2 regions of the Alkalibacillus sp. S2W genome follow, and region 1 is predicted to be linked to the other one. Evidence: predicted binding sites of a transcription regulator. Region 1 holds the regulator's gene; the other holds the start of a gene.
The links. The regulator CtsR, encoded in region 1, represses protease genes until heat stress. The targets are predictions, from matches to a motif close to ATGGTCAATAAAGGTCAAACA.

Region 1 (10,848 bases):
ATGGCTTGATATTGTTCCATGCTGCGTCTCCTATCTCATTTAGAACTTGTTACATTTATTATAGGTGAACATTAACCAAACGAAAAGGGCTGACACATCACATAATTTTCAATTGATACTGCGTCAGCCCCTTAGGTTATTTTATTGCGCCTGATCTAGTGCTTTCGGTTTCGCGAAAATCATGCGGCCTGCTGAAGTTTGTAGAACACTTGTCACAATAACATCAAGACTGTCACCGATATGATTCTTACCTTCTTCGACCACAATCATCGTGCCGTCATCCAAGTATGCAACGCCTTGACGATCTTCTTTACCCGCCTTAATGACATAAACATTCATCTCTTCACCTGGTAAAACAACAGGTTTAACGGCATTCGCCAAATCATTGATATTTAAGACTGTCACATTCTGAAACTCGGATACTTTATTTAGATTAAAATCATTCGTCACAAGAACACCACTCATGACCTTCGTTAATTTCACTAGTTTACTATCGACTTCCTGAATGTCTTCAAAGTCTCCCTCGTAAATCTGAACATCTACAGGGACTTCCTTCTGCAATCGGTTTAAAACATCTAAACCACGGCGTCCGCGATTACGTTTTAAAACATCTGATGAGTCTGCGATATGTTGTAATTCTTCCAACACAAAATGGGGAATAATAATAGACCCTTCTAAAAAGTGCGTTTCACAAATATCAGCTATTCGCCCATCGATAATAACGCTCGTATCTAGGATTTTCGGGCGAACATCTGGCGCTTGGTTGACATTTGCCTGCTGCTCATCCGCTCCTGATTCTTTACGATTCATCGATAATAAATTGATAAATTCATTTCGTCGTTTAAACCCGACTTGGAAGCCTAAATAACCTAAAATCACCATGACGAATATAGGTAATATCTCAGATAAAACCGGATTACTTAAACCTTGCAAGTAAATATTAACGAGAAAGGCCAGAACCAACCCGACAATCAAACCTAAACTACCAAATAATAAATCGGCCACTGGTGCTTTGACCAACTTCTCTTCGATCACTTTTAACAGATTAACAATATAGTCCACGAGCCAAAAAGTAGATATAAATAATATGATTGCACCTAACACTAAACCGATAAAAGGAATGAACCAACTTGACCCGTCAACGCCTACTAATGATGCAACTTCAGGTGAATATAAATAACCGAGTGCACCACCAGCGACCACGATAAACAATTGTATCGTCCTCTTTAACATGCTTGCACCTCCTATTCTTAAGTGTTACCAAAAGCAAAATAGAACATAAGTTAATAAATGAACTATAATAGCTTATTATAGCACGGTTCAAAAATTTGCGTCAAAAAGATATCATTATATCATTACGAAACTTTTTATGTCAATTGTGTTACAAACATTTCTCGTTTGTAACACAATTACTCCAAACCTGCTTTTAGAGCCTCTTGTACGGAATTGACTCCGACTAATTCAATTCCTTCTGGCGGTGTAAAACTGCCTAAGTTATTACTTGGTAAAATAATGCGCTTAAATCCAAGTTTATGTGCTTCGTGAACGCGTTGTTCAATACGAGCGACCCGTCTAACCTCACCTGTTAATCCGACTTCACCAATAAATACATCATCTGGACGTGTCGGCTGGTCACGGAAGCTTGAAGAGACACTAATAGCAACTGCTAAATCAATTGCAGGCTCATCTAATTTCACGCCACCAGCAACTTTGACGTAAGCATCTTGGTTTTGTAACAATAACCCAGCTCGTTTTTCTAAGACAGCCATAAGTAATGGGACCCGATTATGATCTAGCCCTGTTGCCATACGGCGGGAGTTACCAAATTGAGTCGGGGAGATCAATGCTTGAATTTCCACTAGCATCGGACGAGTCCCTTCTAATGAAGCGACTACTGTTGAACCTGCTACCCCTTGTGATCGCTCTTCTAGAAAGATTTCCGATGGGTTACTGACTTCTTTTAATCCTTCTTCTTTCATCTCAAAAATGCCCATCTCATGTGTACTTCCGAAACGGTTTTTAACACTGCGGAGGATTCGGAATGTATGATGGCGTTCCCCTTCAAAATATAATACCGTATCAACCATATGCTCTAACAAGCGCGGCCCTGCAATCGCTCCTTCTTTTGTCACGTGACCCACGATGAAAATCGAGATTCCTTTCGACTTTGCCACTTTCATCAAGGCACTCGTACATTCACGGACTTGGGAAACAGAGCCTGGTGCTGAGGTAACCGCATCATTAAAGATCGTCTGAATCGAATCGATGACGACAAATGATGGGTTCATTTGATCAATGGCATCAATCACATATTCTAAATTTGTTTCCGCCATAATGTATAAATGATCCTCATTCGCATCGAGTCGGTCAGATCGTAGTTTCGTTTGTTTTTCCGATTCTTCACCAGAGATGTACAACACATTCATATGATTGTTCGCCACTTGAGATGATAGCTGAAGTAATAATGTCGACTTACCTATACCGGGGTCACCTCCGATGAGAACAAGCGAACCAGGTACAATGCCACCACCCAACACACGATTTAACTCTTCCATTTGCGTGGATAAACGTTCCTCTTCTTGTGAAGATACTTCTTTAATCGATTGAGGTTTCTTTCGTTGTTTAGAGGATTCTCCTGTTACTTGATGACGATCAGCGTTTTTTGACACCTTTTCCTCAACTAATGTATTCCATTGATGACAAGCTGGACATTTCCCCATCCATTTCGGTGATTCATAGCCACATTCCTGACAGAAAAAGATCACTTTTGATTTAGCCATAATTTACTCCCTTTCCTATGTAGGTGCTTACATTATAACAAAGTAGAAAAAACAGCCGGATTATCGATGAATCCGGCTGTTAATCTTATGATTGTTCATTTGTTTCAGGTTCAAGATCCTTCGTCGAGGCAATATAGAATTCACCGTCTTCATTGACGTCAATTTCTACTTCTTGCCCTGCTTGAATCGTACCACGAAGAAGTTCTTCTGATAAGAAGTCTTCCACATTCTTCTGAAGTGAACGACGTAAAGGTCGAGCACCATATTCTAAGTCCATGCCCTCATCAGTAATCTTCTTAATCGCTTCATCTGTTAAAGTGAAGTTAATTTCACTTTCAGACAGACGATTTTGTAATTGTTTAACCATGAGTTGAACAATTTCTTTAATATGATCTTCTTCAAGTGAATGGAAGACAATCGTTTCGTCGATACGGTTTAAGAATTCTGGACGGAATGCTTTCTTCAATTCGTCCATCACTTTCGATTTCATTTGTTTATGATCTTGTTGATTATCGTCAACACTGAAACCAACGTATTTCTGGCGACGTAATTCTTGAGCACCCACGTTTGATGTCATAATTAAGACCGTATTACGGAAGTCAACAACGCGACCTTTCGCATCAGTCAAACGACCATCTTCTAGGACTTGTAGTAAGATGTTAAAGACCTCAGGGTGCGCTTTTTCAATTTCGTCTAATAGAATAACGGAATAAGGTTTGGTGCGTACTTTTTCCGTTAATTGGCCACCTTCTTCATAGCCTACATAGCCAGGAGGAGAACCAACTAGACGAGAAGTCGCGTGTTTTTCCATATATTCGGACATATCCATACGAATCATTGCATCTTCATCACCGAACATTGAAGACGCTAATGCGCGCGCTAATTCTGTCTTACCAACACCTGTTGGACCTAAGAAGATAAATGAACCAATTGGACGTTTCGGATCTTTCAAGCCTGCACGAGCACGACGAACTGCTTTAGCAACAGCGTCAACAGCTTCATTTTGACCGATAACACGATCATGAAGCGTTTGTTCTAGGTTGAGTAAGCGTTCTTTATCATCCTTCGCTAAGCGAGAAACAGGCACTCCCGTCCAAGTAGAGACAACTTGAGCGATATCTTCAAGCGTTACTTCAGAATCTTCTTTACCTTGCTTTTCTTTCCACTCGTCTTTTGTTTTCTCTAGTTCATCTTTTAATTTCTGCTCTTTATCACGTAGAGAAGCAGCCTTTTCAAATTCTTGGCTTTGTACAGCCGCATCTTTTTCTTTCTTCACTTCATCTAACTTCTGTTCAAGTTCTTTTAAGTTAGGTGGAGCAGTATAACTTCTTAAGCGTACACGTGATGCCGCTTCATCAATTAAGTCAATCGCTTTATCTGGTAAGAAACGATCCGTGATATAACGGTCTGATAGGCGAACAGCACTTTCGATCGCTTCAGGTGAAATCGTAACACGGTGATGCGCTTCATAACGGTCACGTAATCCTTCAAGAATTTGTTGTGATTGTTCCGGTGTCGGTTCATCAACTTGAACCGGTTGGAAACGGCGTTCTAACGCGGCATCTTTTTCAATATATTTACGATATTCGTCTAATGTTGTGGCACCAATACATTGTAAGTCACCGCGTGCTAGAGCTGGTTTCAAGATGTTTGAAGCGTCAATTGCACCTTCAGCACCACCAGCACCGATTAATGTGTGCAATTCGTCAATGAAAAGAATGACATTATTAGCTTGGCGAATTTCTTCCATGACTTTTTTCAAACGATCTTCGAATTCACCGCGGTATTTAGTACCTGCAACAACAGTACCCATATCAAGTGTCATCACGCGTTTATCACGTAAAATTTCTGGTACTTCATTATTAATAATTTGTTGTGCTAGACCTTCAGCAATCGCTGTTTTACCAACACCAGGCTCACCAATTAGAACTGGGTTGTTCTTACGGCGACGGCTTAACACTTGAATGACACGTTCAATTTCTTCAGCACGACCAATAACAGGGTCGATATTGCTTTCTTGTGCCACTGCTGTTAAATCCCTTGCTAATGAATCAAGTGTTGGTGTACTCGCATTACTTGATTGTTTCTGTTGACGATTATTACCTGTTGATTCATTACTGCCTAACAGCTGTAACACTTGCTGGCGTGCTTTGTTTAGGCTAACACCTAAGTTGTTAAAGACGCGTGCAGCTACACCTTCGCCTTCACGAATTAGGCCTAGTAAGATATGCTCTGTTCCGACATATGAATGATTTAATTTACGCGCTTCATCCATTGATAATTCAATGACTTTTTTCGCGCGTGGTGTGTAATGAATCGTTTGTTGTTCACTTTGACCGACACCAATTAATTGTTCAACTTCCTGTTGGATTTGTTCGGCTGTCACGTTTAATGACGAAAGCGCCTTGGCTGCAATACCTTCGCCCTCTTTCACTAAGCCGAGTAATATATGTTCTGTTCCAATATTATTATGACCTAATCGTACAGCTTCTTCTTGAGATAAAGCTAACACTTTTTGTGCTCTCTCTGTAAATCGTCCAAACATCATACCTGTTTGCCTCCTTCAATTAATATTGCTCTAATTGTAATCGTTCACGAATTAGGTTCGCTCTAAACCAATCACGTTCAGCTGGTTGTAGGGATTTCTTCGCGTAGTGTTGTAAAAAGCCCGGCTGCGTTAGCACCATTAACTCATTCAAAATGGTTTTTGAAATGTTTTTGATTAAACCTAAATCGATGCCTAATCGGACATCTGATAAGCATTTGGCCGCTTCCTTCGATTCAATGATGCGGCTATGTGCCAACACACCGTAAGACCTAAATATCCGGTCCTCTAACTGTATACCCGATTGTTGCATCACCCATTCACGAGATTGACGTTCACTTTCAATCACTTTGCTTACAACACTCTGTAAATCTTGAATAATATCCTCTTCTGACTTACCAAGTGTCATTTGATTGGATATTTGATACAACGCACCGAGCGCTTCACTGCCTTCTCCATAAATACCACGGACGACTAACCCTAACTTGTTGATCTCTGGAGCCAAGCGAGTCATTTGATTCGTCATCGTTAACGCTGGCAAATGCATCATAACCGATGCACGCAAGCCTGTGCCGACATTAGTTGGACAACTAGTTAAATAGCCTTTTTCTTCACTAAATGCATATCTTGTTCGTTCTTCAAACCAATCATCTAACTTCTGGGCTTGTTGTAAAGCTTCAGATAAGCCTAGGCCTGGATAATAGAGTTGAATTCTTAAATGATCCTCTTCGTTAATCATCACTGAAGCCTGCTCATTTTCTGAAATTAGCACCGCACCTGTTTGAGTATTTTCAGCTAAATTAGGACTCATCAAATGTTTTTCAACCAAAACCCGTTTTTCAACCGGCTCTATATCAGCCATCTTCACTAACTGAAACTTTTTAAAATCCTCATAAGATTGATTGTTAAACTCTTGTTCAATATGTTCGAGTACTTTCTCTTGTGACGACTGATCTCCACTTGTCGGGAAAGGCACTTCTTCCAAATTGCGGGCCAAACGGATTCGTGTGCTTAAAACAATATCCGAATCCCGACCTTCATCATTCATCCATGGGCTGATGGCATCATTAATAAAATCTTGTAAAGACATTACGCTTCACCCCCATGACCATCATGCAGTTCCTCTTTTAAATGACGGATACGGTCTCGAATATTCGCAGCTTCCTCGAAATCTTCTTCATTAATTTTTTGCTGCATCTGTTCTTGGAGTTGATTAATTTCCCGGTGTTTATGCAAATGACCGCCTAGTCTCTTCGGAATTTTACCAACATGTTCTGTATTGCCACTATGAACACGTTTAAATATCGGGTCTAGATAATCCGAAAAAGCTTCATAGCATTGGCTACAACCGAATTTACCTTGATGTCGAAACTCATGATACGTTAAGCCGCATCCTTCACATTGAATCGATTGTGCAGAGGTCATCTGTTGTTCCGTTTGGTCTTTTGTTTGATCAAATGGGAACATATTCGTTAGAAAGTGGTGAAGGGATAAGTTTTCATTTGCAAAATCCATATAACCCTCACCTTGAGCACATTGCTCACACAAATGCATTTCTTTCTTTTGTCCATTAACGACTTGCGTGTAATGAACAGAGGCTTCTCGCTCTTGACAGTTTTGACATAACATTTTAACCCCTCCAATCAACCGTGCATTTTGATGGTCGTTAATAGTTCTTTAAAAATCTTAGCACGAATAATATCACGATCTGGTAATGGTATATCCAGAATATCTCGATGCATAACTTTCTCCATCAAACGTTTTTCACGCTCTGTTATCAAATTTTCTTCCTTAAGACGTTCAACTAAATCAAATGAAGCTTGTTGAGTTAAAGGTTGATTCGATGCTAAATCCATCTCTTGTATTAAAGCTTCATTCGATTTCGGTTGTAAGCGAATAATGCGAATGTAGCCACCACCGCCACGCTTACTTTCGACCAAATAGCCTTTTTCAAGCGTAAATCGCGTATTAATCACATAATTTATTTGAGAAGGGACACATTCAAAACGGTCAGCAATTTCACTGCGCTTTAATTCAACGACATCACTCTGACTCGACTGAATAACTTGCTTTAAATACGCTTCAATTACTTCGGATATATTCCTCACCGTCGCTCCCTCCTTACTCCTCAATCATTTATAATTGATCAAAGTTTGACTTTGACTATCTTTGACTATACTTTCATTATACTGATATTTTTCTATGTTGCAAATGATTTGATTGCTTGCTTTTGTAATAGTTATTTTTGCATAAAAAAACGTGTGAACACTGGCAAAAATAGTGTTCACACGTTATCTAATACTATTATTTATTGGTTATATCCAAATCATCATTATTATAAATATAAGTGACATCATTCAATTTACTTAACTGATTTAATAATTCATGACGGTTAAATTCTTGACGTTTCTCTAGCTCAATATGGACATTCCGACGATCCATTTCATCACTTTTAATTTCCATACGTTTGATCTGTAAATGAAATTCTTCTAATAAATCAAGAATGTCTCCAATATGAGCCTCTTGATTAATTAATAAATGCAGTTGATTTTTATCCTTATGACGCGTAAATAGCTTCTCAAATGAGTTAAGAAAAATTAAACTTAATAATACAACTAATGTTGCAAGGATTCCTAAAGCATACATACCTGCACCAATAACTAATCCCAGTCCAGCAACAGTCCAAATAGACGCAGCCGTTGTTAAACCTCTAATCGTCATACCATGAACAAGAATCGTTCCTGCTCCTAAAAAGCCAATCCCACTGATTACATAAGAAGGAATACGAGCTGGATCAAAACGGACTGTATCATGATCGTTAATATAAGGGTCAAACCCATAAACTGATAGTAACATCATCACACAAGCACCTACACCAACTAATATATGAGTACGGAAACCTGCTTGATGGTTTTTAAGTTCACGCTCAAAACCAATTAATCCACATAATACCGTCGCAAGTAATACACGATATAACATGGTATCAAAATTTTCATTAATGAATTGTTCATTTATATATTGAATGAAATCCATTTCAATTACACTCCTCTTTTACACCAGTCCCCTTTTATGTATGAATACTATTTAATTATTATTCCATCATAAACAAAAAAAGCTAAGAAGACAATAAATCTCTTAGCTTTAACAATATGCCCGGCGGCGTCCTACTCTCGCAGGGGAAGAACCCCAACTACCATCGGCGCTAGAGAGCTTAACTACTGTGTTCGGCATGGGAACAGGTGTGACCTCTCTGCCATAACCACCGGACTTCATATGATTGTATTCAATTGAAGGTGAAGCACCTTCAAAACTAGATAAGATCGATGATACCGCGCAACGTCGACCAGGCGTCTTAACCGTTAGTTAAGTCCTCGATCGATTAGTATCCGTCAGCTCCACGTGTCACCACGCTTCCACCTCGGACCTATCAACCTCATCGTCTCTGAGGGATCTTACTTGCTCGAGGCAATGGGAAATCTCATCTTGAGGGGGGCTTCATGCTTAGATGCTTTCAGCACTTATCCCGACCACACGTAGCTACCCAGCAGTGCTCCTGGTGGAACAACTGGTACACCAGCGGTGTGTCCATCCCGGTCCTCTCGTACTAAGGACAGCTCCTCTCAAATTTCCAACGCCCACGACAGATAGGGACCGAACTGTCTCACGACGTTCTGAACCCAGCTCGCGTACCGCTTTAATGGGCGAACAGCCCAACCCTTGGGACCGACTACAGCCCCAGGATGCGATGAGCCGACATCGAGGTGCCAAACCTCCCCGTCGATGTGGACTCTTGGGGGAGATAAGCCTGTTATCCCCGGGGTAGCTTTTATCCGTTGAGCGACGGCCCTTCCATGCGGAACCGCCGGATCACTAAGCCCGACTTTCGTCCCTGCTCGACTTGTAAGTCTCGCAGTCAAGCTCCCTTCTGCCTTTACACTCTGCGAATGATTTCCAACCATTCTGAGGGAACCTTTGGGCGCCTCCGTTACTCTTTGGGAGGCGACCGCCCCAGTCAAACTGCCCACCTGACACTGTCTCCGAACCGGATCACGGCTCGGGGTTAGAATGTCCGTACAGCCAGGGTGGTATCCCACCGACGCCTCCGCCGAAGCTTGCGCTCCGGCATCTTAGGCTCCCACCTATCCTGTACAAGCTGTACCAACATTCAATATCAGGCTACAGTAAAGCTCCACGGGGTCTTTCCGTCTTGTCGCGGGTAATGCGCATTTTCACGCATAGTATAATTTCACCGGGTCTCTCGTTGAGACAGTGCCCAAGTCGTTGCACCTTTCGTGCGGGTCGGAACTTACCCGACAAGGAATTTCGCTACCTTAGGACCGTTATAGTTACGGCCGCCGTTTACTGGGGCTTCGGTTCAACGCTTTGTCCCGAAGGACGAACGCATCCCCTTAACCTTCCAGCACCGGGCAGGTGTCAGCCCCTATACTTCGCCTTACGGCTTCGCAGAGACCTGTGTTTTTGATAAACAGTCGCTTGGGCCTTTTCACTGCGGCTCCCTAGGCCGTAGCCTAGATGAGCACCCCTTCTCCCGAGGTTACGGGGTCATTTTGCCGAGTTCCTTAACGAGAGTTCTCCCGATCACCTTAGGATACTCTCCTCGCCTACCTGTGTCGGTTTGCGGTACGGGCACCTCTTTCCTCACTAGAGGCTTTTCTAGGCAGTGTGAAATCCGGGACTTCGGTACTTATGTTCCCTCCCCATCACAGATCATGCGTCCGATGGACGGATTTGCCTATCCATCACACTCTCTGCTTGGGCGTGCACATCCGGTGGCACGCTTCCCTTATCCTCCTGCGTCTCCCCGTCGTTCGAACGGAAAGGAGGTGGTACAGGAATTTCAACCTGTTGGCCATCGCCTACGCCTTTCGGCCTCGGCTTAGGTCCCGACTTACCCTGAGCGGACGAGCCTTCCTCAGGAAACCTTAGGCTTACGGTGAAGAAGATTCTCACTTCTTTTTCGCTACTCATACCGGCATTCTCACTTCTAAGCGCTCCACCAGTCCTCACGGTCTGACTTCTAAGCCCTTAGAACGCTCTCCTACCATTGTCCTGCGGACAATCCGCAGCTTCGGTGATGTGTTTAGCCCCGGTAAATTTTCGGCGCAACGTCACTCGACCAGTGAGCTATTACGCACTCTTTAAATGATAGCTGCTTCTAAGCTAACATCCTGGTTGTCTGAGCAACGTCACATCCTTTCCCACTTAACACATACTTAGGGACCTTAGCTGGCGGTCTGGGCTGTTTCCCTTTCGACTATGAACCTTATCACCCATAGTCTGACTCCCAACGGTAAGTCATTGGCATTCGGAGTTTGACTGAATTCGGTAACCCGATAGGGGCCCCTAGTCCAATCAGTGCTCTACCTCCAAGACTCGCTACGTTGAGGCTAGCCCTAAAGCTATTTCGGAGAGAACCAGCTATCTCTGTGTTCGATTGGCATTTCACCGCTACCCACACCTCATCCCCGCATTTTTCAACATACGTGGGTTCGGGCCTCCAGT
Region 2 (10,848 bases), 710 kb from region 1:
TGGTCGCTTACCTATAAGATGGTGAACGATTATGTCTCTCATATCGATGAACATGCAACAAATGATGAGAAACTAGAATATTCCATCTTACTGCTTTTACTCAAATTAAAAACGCAGACTATTAACGATTCAGAAGAACACCATTTGAACATGCCAAGTGAATCATCCAGCGAACTTCTAAAAGAAATAGACAAAACAATCGAACACAATCAAAGCCAATTCGATCATTTATTTGAGTTAGTGACGAATGGTGATTCCTAATAAATACCCCCACTTAATGGATTCTATATCCGCTAAGTGGGGGTATTTATGATTATCGTTTCTCTACATTCATAGCATCAAATAACTGTGTGGTCGATAAAGCCGTAAACGGTAAGGAAACATTATGTTTGATGCCTTCCTTATGAGCAGCGGTTAAATCGTTAAGCAAAATATTCAATGCCGTTTCTGGTGTCCATTCTGAAACATCATGCCAATGTCTAGCTACCCAACTATCACCTGTGCTGACGTGCAACAAGTTTAATAACTCATCTTGTGGCAAATTATAATGTTCAGCTAATTTAAGTCCTTCTGCCACAGCATTGACGTTAACACCGAGAATCATATTGTTAATTAATTTAGCGATTTGGCTATTACCCGTTTCAGGCCCATAGTAAAATATATTCGTACCAACCGCTTGGAAATATGGGTCAGCCTTTTTGACAGCTTCTTCAGGCCCCGAGACCATAATCGATAACGTCCCCTCTTCTGCTCCTATTGCGCCTCCACTGACACCTGCATCAATTAACGTTAAGTTGCTTTCTTCTTCTACTTTTTGATTTAATTGTTTCATCGTGTCAGGATCCAAAGTACTCATACAAATCACGATTTTATTTTGAGGGTCAGATGCCAATAAGCCGTTCTCACCAAAAATGACATCCACATTTTGATCATAGTCACGAACCATGGATATGACCGCTTCATCAGCTCGCTCGCCCACTTCTATCAGCGTTTCTACCATCGTGATCCCAGCCGCTTCAGCTTTTTCATAGACACCTTTAAAAGCGTCATAACCAATCACTTCAAAGCCAGCCTTATTTAAATTAATCGCCATCGGAAAGCCCATCGTTCCTAGTCCTACAAGTCCAATTTTTTTCGTCACTAAACAATCCTCCATTTTGGGTTCGTTTTTTAACCGCTTTCACAAAACACTTTGGTGCTATGTTCATTAATTTCTTCAGCATGAGCTGCGGTTTAATCAAACATGGCATCAAATGTACTGCTCTTTTATACGTATACACGAAAGAACAGATTAATAAACATGATCATTCTAGAAATATATTTCCGGAGTAATCCAGTAGAAAATCAACATCCAAATTCAATAAAGATTATTTTTTCGACAAGTTGCCATAAACAACGATGCATCTTGATTCATAAGGAGATTCTTGCCATGATGAAACGTTTGGATATCAATTGATTGAAAACCGACATCAGCTAAAAGCGTTTTCAATTCATTATGCTTAAACCCATTATGCACTTTAGGAGGATCAATGTTTTCGTTTTTGTCAAAATCAACAATCACCAATTCCCCTCCGTCATTCAGAGTATCGTATAAAGTCTGCAGAATCGTTTTGGTTTCAGGAATATGAATGAGAACGAGTGACATGAAAATCGTATCAACTTTTTCTGAAGGCTTTTCCTGCATAAAATCAGCTTGAATCACACGAGCATTTTCAATGTTTCGCTAGTGAACTTTTTCCTTCGCAACGCCTACCATTTGTGATGATGCATCTACTAGTAACACTGACTCAACTAAATCCGTTAACTCAAGACTGACAAGCCCCGTTCCACCTCCATAATCCAAGAATGATCTGGAAGTATGTTGATGTAATACGGGCCTTACTTGTTCAATAATGACTTGCGCTAGCGCTTGCATTTTGTCGTTATCATATCGTTTAGCTATTTGTTCAAATGGTTGATCTGTCATCGTGTTTCGTTCACCCTTTCTTTGAATTCGAACTCTATTAACTATAACATTTTGCATTTGTCTGAAGTTGGACTGAATATAGGATATATGAAAATTATCGTGAAACAGAGGATTTTATAAGGTTTAATAAAAAGGGATGCATTTTATGGTAGAATGAACGAAATAATACACTTGCAATCTATTGATGGGAGAGTTGAGATCATGGAACACAACATGGGCCTTTATGAATCGCCTTTTAATTCAATCAAGACGGGTAAAAAGAAAGTGGAAGTAAGATTAAATGATGAGAAAAGAAGAATACTTAATCCAGGAGACACGATCAAGTTTTCAAAAGTTCCACATAACAAGGAGACATTAACTGTCGAGATTATTGAACTAAGGCACTTTTCTACATTTAAGGAAATGTACGAAAACGTTTCAGCAAGTGATCTTGATGCTGTCGGTCAGTCAATTGATGAAATGGTAGAACGAACTTATCAGATTTATACGCCAGAACAAGAAAATGAATGGGGTACTGTTGCGATTAAGATTAAATTATTAGGAGAGAACCTTTAAGATCGTATGTAGCTATAAAATTATTTTTAAGAAGCTAAAGAATAAAATTTTATGCGTGGAGAAATTAACGTGCTTTTATTAACTTCTCCTATTTTATACGAACCTTTATCTCTTCCTTTTTATCGGATGACTTTCCTTTGGCAGATTGCTCTTCTTTTAAAATATCTCGAATTTCAGTTAGAACTTCTTTGTTAGGATGAGGCGATTCCTTTAAAGGTACGCTTTCACCTCCCCTTAGATAATTAAATAATTTAATAAAAAGATAGATTGAGAATGAAATGATAAGGAAATCAACAGCCGTTTGAAGAAATGAACCGTACCTAATAATAACCCCATTAAGGTCTAACACAAGAAATTGAAAGCTCGTCCCACCTGCCAACGCTCCAAATATAGGCATAATAATATCCTCAACTAGTGAATCGACAATTTTGCTAAAAGCCGTTCCAACGATAACCGCAATAGCTAATTCAAAAACATTTCCGCGCAAGGCGAATTGCCTAAACTCATTCCACATCGAATCACTCCTGATCTATTGCTAATAATAAATCTTATTCATAACGAGTGATTCATATTAAATATTTAAGACTTAGCATTGGCATGATGTAGAATGGTTTTAATTAATGAAAAAAGATATGGATTGTGGTCACAAGGTATGTATTATTACATTATTAGCAGACGGGAGTTACCTCTTTGATTGCGAAATCTCTATGGTATCAACATACTCTTCCGCTAAAATACCCATATGTATAATGTCGTGCCATTGACCATTTCTAAATAACGACTGACGACTTTTCCCTTCTTCTTTAAAACCTAACTTTTGATACAACCTTATTGCCTTCTCATTAAACGAGAAAACCTTCAACGATACTCGATGTAAATTGAGTTCTTGAAAGGCGTAATTTAATAATAAATTTAGTGCTTCAGTTCCATACCCTTGACCCCAATATTCTTTTTCACCTATATCAATAATTGATTCAGCATTTCTGTTTTTGTAATCAATGTTTATTAGCGATGTAACTCCGATAGTAATTTCATTCTTCCGATCAATAATGATATAACTTTTCGATGAACTATTATCCATAAGTACGTTTTCAACAAAATCTTTTGTATCCTCAAATGAATATAAATCTAATGATGGGTTTGTAGAAAACATTACATCCGTGTCATTTCTCCACTTATGATATTTTTCGGCATCGTTCTTTTCTACTTTTCGTAAGCTAATTCTTTGCGTTGAGAACAAATGAAGCTTCCCCCTTTTGAGGTATTTTCCTTCCTTAAGGTAATCTTGCTTTTAAATATTTTAATCTTTATACCATTAATAAATTCTGTTTCTTTTACTCTTTCTATTTGTTTGCTATATCTCTTTTTTGCCTGATCAACTTCTTTCGACTCCTTACAGGATTCAGAATGTTTATGCGTGAACTCGGATTCCATCTCCTATCCAGTAATAATCCAGAAATAATTATTAATTATACACCTAAATAATCAATAAGACAGAAAACTTTGTCAAAATTCTGAAATAGTTTATACTAAAATGGTAATATAAGCAGTTATTTTAAGGGGGGAAGTACTTTGTTAAAGAAGCTCAAAAAGTATAGCAGTGAAATGCTTAATGCAGAAAAGAGTTTAAAGGAATTAAATATTGATGAAAGTGAACTTGAAAAGTTAAAAGATGATGCACTGTAACCGTCAAGTAGAATTAAACAATTTTCCACAAATAAGATTAAACAGTCTAACTAACTGACGAGTGTTCATTTACTCCTCGAAAATAGATTGTCGATACTTCATACGAATACTTTCGGCCTCCTCGCTAAATGTAATCACTTCACTTCTGTGAAGCAATCGATCCAATATCGCTGTTGTAAATGTGGAATCGCCTAAGAATTTTCCCCAATCACCCGGTCCTTTATTAGACGTCAGAATAAACGCAGCCTTATCATACTTATCATAAATAAACTGAAAAAACAGATTGGCTTCTTGTGACTCGTAAGTCATATACATGACATCATCAATAATGATTAGGTCAGAATCCATAATACGTTTGTAACGTGTTTTGGATTTTTTGATATAGTCACGTGTTTTTAAAACATACATGAGATGGTTCATCGAGATAAACGAGACTTGATAACCTTGTTCGACAGCGTGAACACCCAATGCAATAGATAAATGCGATTTCCCAGCTCCGGTTGGGCCCATCATCATAATCGTAAAACATTGTTCAACCCAGTTTAGTTCTTTTAAAATGTTGAGTTGTTTGTCGCCAATCGCTGATTGCTCTTGAAGATTATACTGATCAAAGGTCATATGCTCAGGAAATTCAGCCCATTTCATCAAACGTTCAATATTTTTCTGTTCACGACAAGCCATTTCATACGTCAGAACCTTATCCATTAATTCATAATAAGTCCAACCGGACAATTCAGCTTCCCTTAGTAATTCAGGTAACGCTTTGGCTGTTTCTGCTAGCCGAAGGGTACGACACATATCTTGTAACGATTTATAGGCCTCGCTCATGATAGCCCACCTCCTGATAAGAGATGCGTATAAATATCACTCGGTCGTTCCGGAACCTCATAGTGATCATATGCTGAATGAGATTCGCCGTGAACGGGTTGCTTCTGTTGGGCTTGCACAGACAATGAGTGTGCAATGTCTCTGAAGTCATTCCCGCTTGTTAAATTTAAGTGCTTCATTTGACTTAGAGCCTGATTAATATAATTCGGATATTGCCGAACCGCTTGGTTCACCACCCTTAATTGATCAACGATATGACGCGGATATCGTTCATCAAGACATTGAACCAACCACTGAAATGCCTCTTCATCATGAAACAGATCGCTTAATTGTTGAACGAGTCGATCACGTTTAGATGTTTGATTGTCACGATGCGCTGGATCAGAGATGACTAAGCCCTTGCCATCAGACAATGCATGCTGGGCTAAAATACTGCCATCGGGTTTTAACCGAATATATAACCAACCCGAACGGGTTTCAATATACGCCAGATTAGGTGATTCAGCGTGATAAGTGCCACGTGGAACACTATAGCGATTACCTTCAAATCGAATCACATTGTCCTTTTGAATAATCCTTGTTATACTATCATGAGTAACATCATTCATGATGTTGTGCGTTGAGACCTTCTGTAAATGCGGCTTTTCCAGGGCGTGCATATCGGAAGGTCTCTTTTTTGTATTGTGATGAACTTTGTGATTCCCTGTCCTCTCAAGCCAAGATAAGCATGATGCGTTCCATGTCTTGATATCATGGAACGTGCGATTGTGACTAAAATTTACTTTGACAAATTTAACGGTTTGTTCCACTTTCCCTTTCGTTTCAGGATCACTTTTTCGACATAAATAAATCTTAAACCCTTTCGAATCTTGGTAGGCCGAAAAAATCGACGTTAAAATCAGATCACCTGCATTCTCACTCACAGCGAGTAACGCATCTTGATCATAGACCATTTCAGTGGGCATACCTCCGAAATAATGAAAGGCATGATCATGCATTCGAATAACATCTGCTGTACGAAATGGCCGATCCAACCATTCAACATATTTAAAACGTGAATGCGATAATAGAAAGGCTATAAAATATAATCGGACGCTTCGTCCGTCCTTGTCCTGAACCACATCATAACCAAAATCGACTTGCCCTTGTTGTCCCATGGGTAACTCAGGAACAGATACGTAGGGGCGTTGAGCTGTTTGTTTAGGAATATGATAATGGTCACGCATGTCATTCACATAATTCCTAACAGTATTTTCTGCGATATCTGATATGTCTAACGTTTCTTGTAACCAATCCACGATTTGAGCAGCCGTTAAATCGTGATGCATTTTTAACCATTCAAGTATCTGTTGGTGATAAGGATCCAATTTCTTAGATCGCGTTTTTAATGTGTGCGTATATACCTCCATTTCTTCGAATGACCTATTCAAACAATCAATCACCCGGTTACGCGATATCTGTAACTTGCGAGCTATCGCACTTTTAGAAAATCCTTCCTGATACAAACGATGAATCTCCATGTAATCCATTAAACGGTTCACTCCTAATCGCCTCACTTTCTATAAAACTTACATTAAGTATATAGAAAAGGCGTGTATTTTTGGTGACCTGTTTAATCTTATTTGTAGAAATCTGTTGATTTCTATTTGTGGAAAACTGTTGAATCTAGTTTAGCGTTTACATGCACACAGTATGGATGAACAAGACATTCAAAAAAACCAAAAACATTTTTCTGAAAAGAATTTTTGGAAAAAGGTGAAGAACATTTCAATTAAATCTGGTTCTTCTATTATCTATGTGGTTCTTCTAATGTATTATACTATGAACAAACCCGAAGTGCCTTTATCAATTAAGGCTACAATAGCTGGAGCATTAGGTTATTTTATTTTACCATTCGATTTAATTCCTGACGTAGCTGCCGGTGTTGGTTATGCTGATGATTTAACTGTTCTTACTGCTGCTCTATTTCAAGTAGTAATGTATATTGACGAAGATATCAAACAACAAGCGAAAGACAAGCTCAATGTTTTGTTCGGTGACGATATTGATACTACAGAAGTAGATGAAAAATTAAGTAACTCTAATAAGTCTGTAGAATAAGTTTATAATTTCAACATATCTGTAAATATTAAACTGAAATAATTAAAGAATAAGAATTAACGCCTTCTATTCTCGATCGGTGGATCAAGAAGCACCGTGATAGCGGGTCCTTTGAAGAAAAAACAACGGGACACCTGAACAAGAAGAACAAATTTAACTACGCATTGGCTATAAAGCTGATGAATGGCGCATTCCATGAAGTCCGCGGACCGATTAGGTGTTGTAATTGCCGTATAGCATCTTGCCTTTCGTTCGACAGAGGTAGCTAGGCAACCTTTACTGTGACCTCGGATACAAACAAAACTATCGAGTTCCCGATGACCAAATGTTTCTCGTTTTCGGACTTCTTTAGGGCGATGTTTAATGGATGTTCCGACATTAAATCGTCCTCTTGTTTCGCGGGGTTTTTTGTCTTTTTGACGAAGCATTGGTAATGTGGCGTTATATAACCACCCTTGATACAACCAACGATAGATGGTTTTGAAACTGATGTCGCCTTTTATTCACCGTGAACGATTTGTTCAGTCGACCAAGTTTAGCATGAATGCGGTCGGCAAGGTTTTGTGACCATTTAACCGATCGACAACAATTTAAACGACACTTTTTTAGTGGTCTTGTGCTTGTTCAGCGTAATACGTATCACCGATGGCATTGTGTTTAACTTCTCGTGAAATCGTTGATACTGCTCGATTTATTTACTTTCCAATATGGCTCAAAACTAATTCTTGTCTAACATCATTTTATCCTTTTCCACTCAAATGTGGGAAGATATTGGTAGCTCATAACAGGACCTCCGTTTATATGTTTGATGTGATTATCTACATTTTACACGAAACTGTTATAAGCTGCTTTTTTAGGTGTTGCACTTAATATTACAATTGGTCTATTAAAAATAAATTGGCTGAACCTTATCGCACCAACGGTTTAAGTAAGGTTCAGCCACATTCAATCTCATACAATATAATACTCAATATGCCCTCGAAGGGAATCGAACCCCTATCGCAAGAACCGGAATCTTGTGTGTTATCCGTTACACCACGAGGGCTAAAAAAGAACTGCATTAGTCATTATAATTCGTTCTGGTTTCTTTTGCAAGATGTCTTTGTTATTTGATCGATCAACGTTTAATCGGTCGTCAAATTGGGAAGATGGATAATGGTCAAAAGGATTGAGTTTTTCGTTTGACCTTTCTTGACCAAACAGGTATGATAAACATATAACATAAAAACATGTAATTAAGGAGTGACACGATATGAATTTAATTCCTACAGTCATTGAATCAACAAACCGTGGGGAACGTGCTTATGATATTTATTCGCGTCTATTAAAAGACCGCATCATTATGTTAGGTGGACCAGTTGACGACAACATTTCAAACTCAGTTGTTGCACAGATGTTATTCTTAGCAGCTGAAGATCCTGACAAAGATATTTCCCTATACATCAACTCACCAGGTGGTTCAATCACAGCTGGTATGGCGATTTATGACACAATGCAATTCATTAAGCCAGATGTATCAACAATCTGTGTTGGTATGGCAGCATCAATGGGTGCATTCTTACTAGCTGCAGGTGCAGATGGTAAGCGTTATGGCCTACCAAACAGTGAAGTAATGATTCACCAACCATTAGGTGGTACGCAAGGTCAGGCTTCTGACATCCAAATTCATGCTAAGCGTATTGTTGAAATGCGCGAGAAACTGAACCAAATCCTATCTGAACGTACAGGTCAGCCGTACGAAGTAGTTGAACGTGACACTGATCGTGACAACTTCATGTCAGCAAATGAAGCGAAAGAATATGGCTTGATCGACGAAGTGATGGAAAAATAAGCAGATATTTAGGAGCGCCCGCTAATTGCGGGCGTTTTTTATTGCGGATGAATTGAGAAAAGTCCTTGTAACTATCACACTAAAAATACTACAATTAGCACCTAAAATAACTGTATAAGTAGCAACCAACAAACGCTTGAGCATTTTTATGCCCAAGCGTTTGTTTTATTATATAGCTTTGTTCAATTAAAGCCACACCTTAGCTCTATAGCAAAAATGGAATTATTCTTTTTCCTTCTTGTTAATTTCATCCACTAATTTATCAAACTCATTTTCATCGTCGCTGTCATTATAAAAATTATTATCACGTTTGTTGAATAGCCGATCTGCTTTTTTTGTATATCCATATACATAGTAAACCAATTACAATTGCCGAAAAAGGAATTATTATATACATCCCTTTTGCAATTAACGAAGCTATAAGGCCAATAATTCCTACTATTAATATCAACCAACCTATAATTAAAATAAGACTCAAACTGAATTCAATTAAACTCTTCAAATAATCCCCCCCAGAGAATATTTTATCTCTCTGTTATTCAATAATCCTGTGTCATCAGCACGTTAAGTATGATTATTCACAAACTGTATTTTTATATTAACATAAAATAACAATTATCTTCTTAGTTTATAAAAATCAACATCGCAATTAGCCTACTAACAATAGCTATAGTCAGTAGGCTAATTGATGTGCGATTTGGTATGCTATTAAGGATCCAGTTCACCTCCCCCTTCATTCAACTGTAAACTCCCTTGCAATTTCATCTTAACGCTTAACATGATACGATTAAGGCAGTGAGACAAGGAGTGACTGAGATGACGATCGAATTACCGAATGAAATAGAAGCTAAATTACAAGCAAAGCAACCCAATCCAAGTGAGTTTGATTACTTAAAAACAGAAGCGAGTTATCTACCTTATGATCAAACGATTTTAACGGATGCGCTCGTGGCGTTAATGCAAGGAAAAAATGTGTTGCTTAAAGGGCCAACTGGTTCGGGTAAGACGAAGCTAGCTGAAACGTTAGCCAATTACTTGAAGCAGCCGATGTTTAGTGTGAATTGTTCCGTTGATTTGGATGCGGAAAGTTTTTTAGGGTTTAAGACGATTAATTATGATGAAGACGGCAAACAACAAATCGACTTTGTGCCTGGACCGCTTGTTCAAGCTATGGAAAATGGGCATCTTCTTTATATAGATGAGATTAATATGGCGAAACCAGAAACTTTGCCGCTAATCAATGGGGCACTGGACTACCGCCGTACCGTAACTAATCCTTTAACCAATAATCGGATTCAAGCGCAAGAAGGATTTAATGTCATTGCTGCGATTAATGAGGGGTATATCGGCACGACTCGACTAAATGAAGCGCTGAAAAACCGTTTTATCGTGTTTGATATTTCCTATATTGGTGGCGATCAGTTAAAATCGTTGATTCAATCAGAAACGAACTTATCAGATAAAGAAAAAATTAATGCGTTCGTCCAATTGTCGGCTGATTTAATTGAAGCGGCTGAGCAAGGTAAGATTGCTGAGGATGCTGCGAGTATTCGTGCGCTGATTGATGCGTGTGATTTAGCTCATATGATTCCAGCTAAACGTGCGATCCAACGGGCGATCGTGGATAAATTGGAAGATGACCGTGAGAAGGAAAATGTCCGTAACTTAGCGGATACGTTGTTTGAATGAGGTGGTTCGGTGAAATTTAATGATAAAGTGGTTGATACACAACAATTGGCGACTTTGCGTGACTTTGTGAATGTTTTAGCCAAAGAAGCGGATTTAGAATTTGACTATCATTTTGGGGCAACAGTTCATATTGACGACCGGCAGATTACGGCGAGTCATTTTTGGGATCATCGGTTTAACGTGCAACAGACGG

Region 2: a site for CtsR is predicted at 8,314-8,334, ahead of clpP (ATP-dependent Clp endopeptidase proteolytic subunit ClpP). Genes of this name have one in related genera too.

The regions. Positions count from the first base shown of each region.
Region 1 covers NZ_CP177234.1:99,457-110,304, reverse strand. Annotated here, with positions in the region: partial or broken gene ispD (2-C-methyl-D-erythritol 4-phosphate cytidylyltransferase) at 1-20, opposite strand, end outside; gene ACKXGF_RS00600 (PIN/TRAM domain-containing protein) at 142-1,233, opposite strand; gene radA (DNA repair protein RadA) at 1,410-2,780, opposite strand; gene clpC (ATP-dependent protease ATP-binding subunit ClpC) at 2,866-5,328, opposite strand; gene ACKXGF_RS00585 (protein arginine kinase) at 5,348-6,415, opposite strand; gene ACKXGF_RS00580 (UvrB/UvrC motif-containing protein) at 6,415-6,954, opposite strand; gene ACKXGF_RS00575 (CtsR family transcriptional regulator) at 6,969-7,433, opposite strand; gene ACKXGF_RS00570 (MgtC/SapB family protein) at 7,630-8,304, opposite strand; rRNA gene rrf (5S ribosomal RNA) at 8,477-8,592, opposite strand; rRNA gene ACKXGF_RS00560 (23S ribosomal RNA) at 8,685-10,848, opposite strand, start outside.
Region 2 covers NZ_CP177234.1:2,164,323-2,175,170, forward strand. Annotated here, with positions in the region: gene ACKXGF_RS11415 (hypothetical protein) at 1-261, shown strand, start outside; gene ACKXGF_RS11420 (NAD(P)-dependent oxidoreductase) at 314-1,141, opposite strand; gene ACKXGF_RS11425 (class I SAM-dependent methyltransferase) at 1,358-1,717, opposite strand; gene ACKXGF_RS11430 (class I SAM-dependent methyltransferase) at 1,724-1,966, opposite strand; gene ACKXGF_RS11435 (ASCH domain-containing protein) at 2,168-2,521, shown strand; gene mscL (large conductance mechanosensitive channel protein MscL) at 2,610-3,035, opposite strand; gene ACKXGF_RS11445 (GNAT family N-acetyltransferase) at 3,204-3,761, opposite strand; gene istB (IS21-like element helper ATPase IstB) at 4,277-5,035, opposite strand; gene istA (IS21 family transposase) at 5,032-6,564, opposite strand; gene ACKXGF_RS11460 (YkvA family protein) at 6,728-7,135, shown strand; tRNA gene ACKXGF_RS11465 (tRNA-Arg) at 8,109-8,180, opposite strand; gene clpP (ATP-dependent Clp endopeptidase proteolytic subunit ClpP) at 8,388-8,966, shown strand; gene ACKXGF_RS11475 (AAA family ATPase) at 9,783-10,655, shown strand; gene ACKXGF_RS11480 (vWA domain-containing protein) at 10,665-10,848, shown strand, end outside.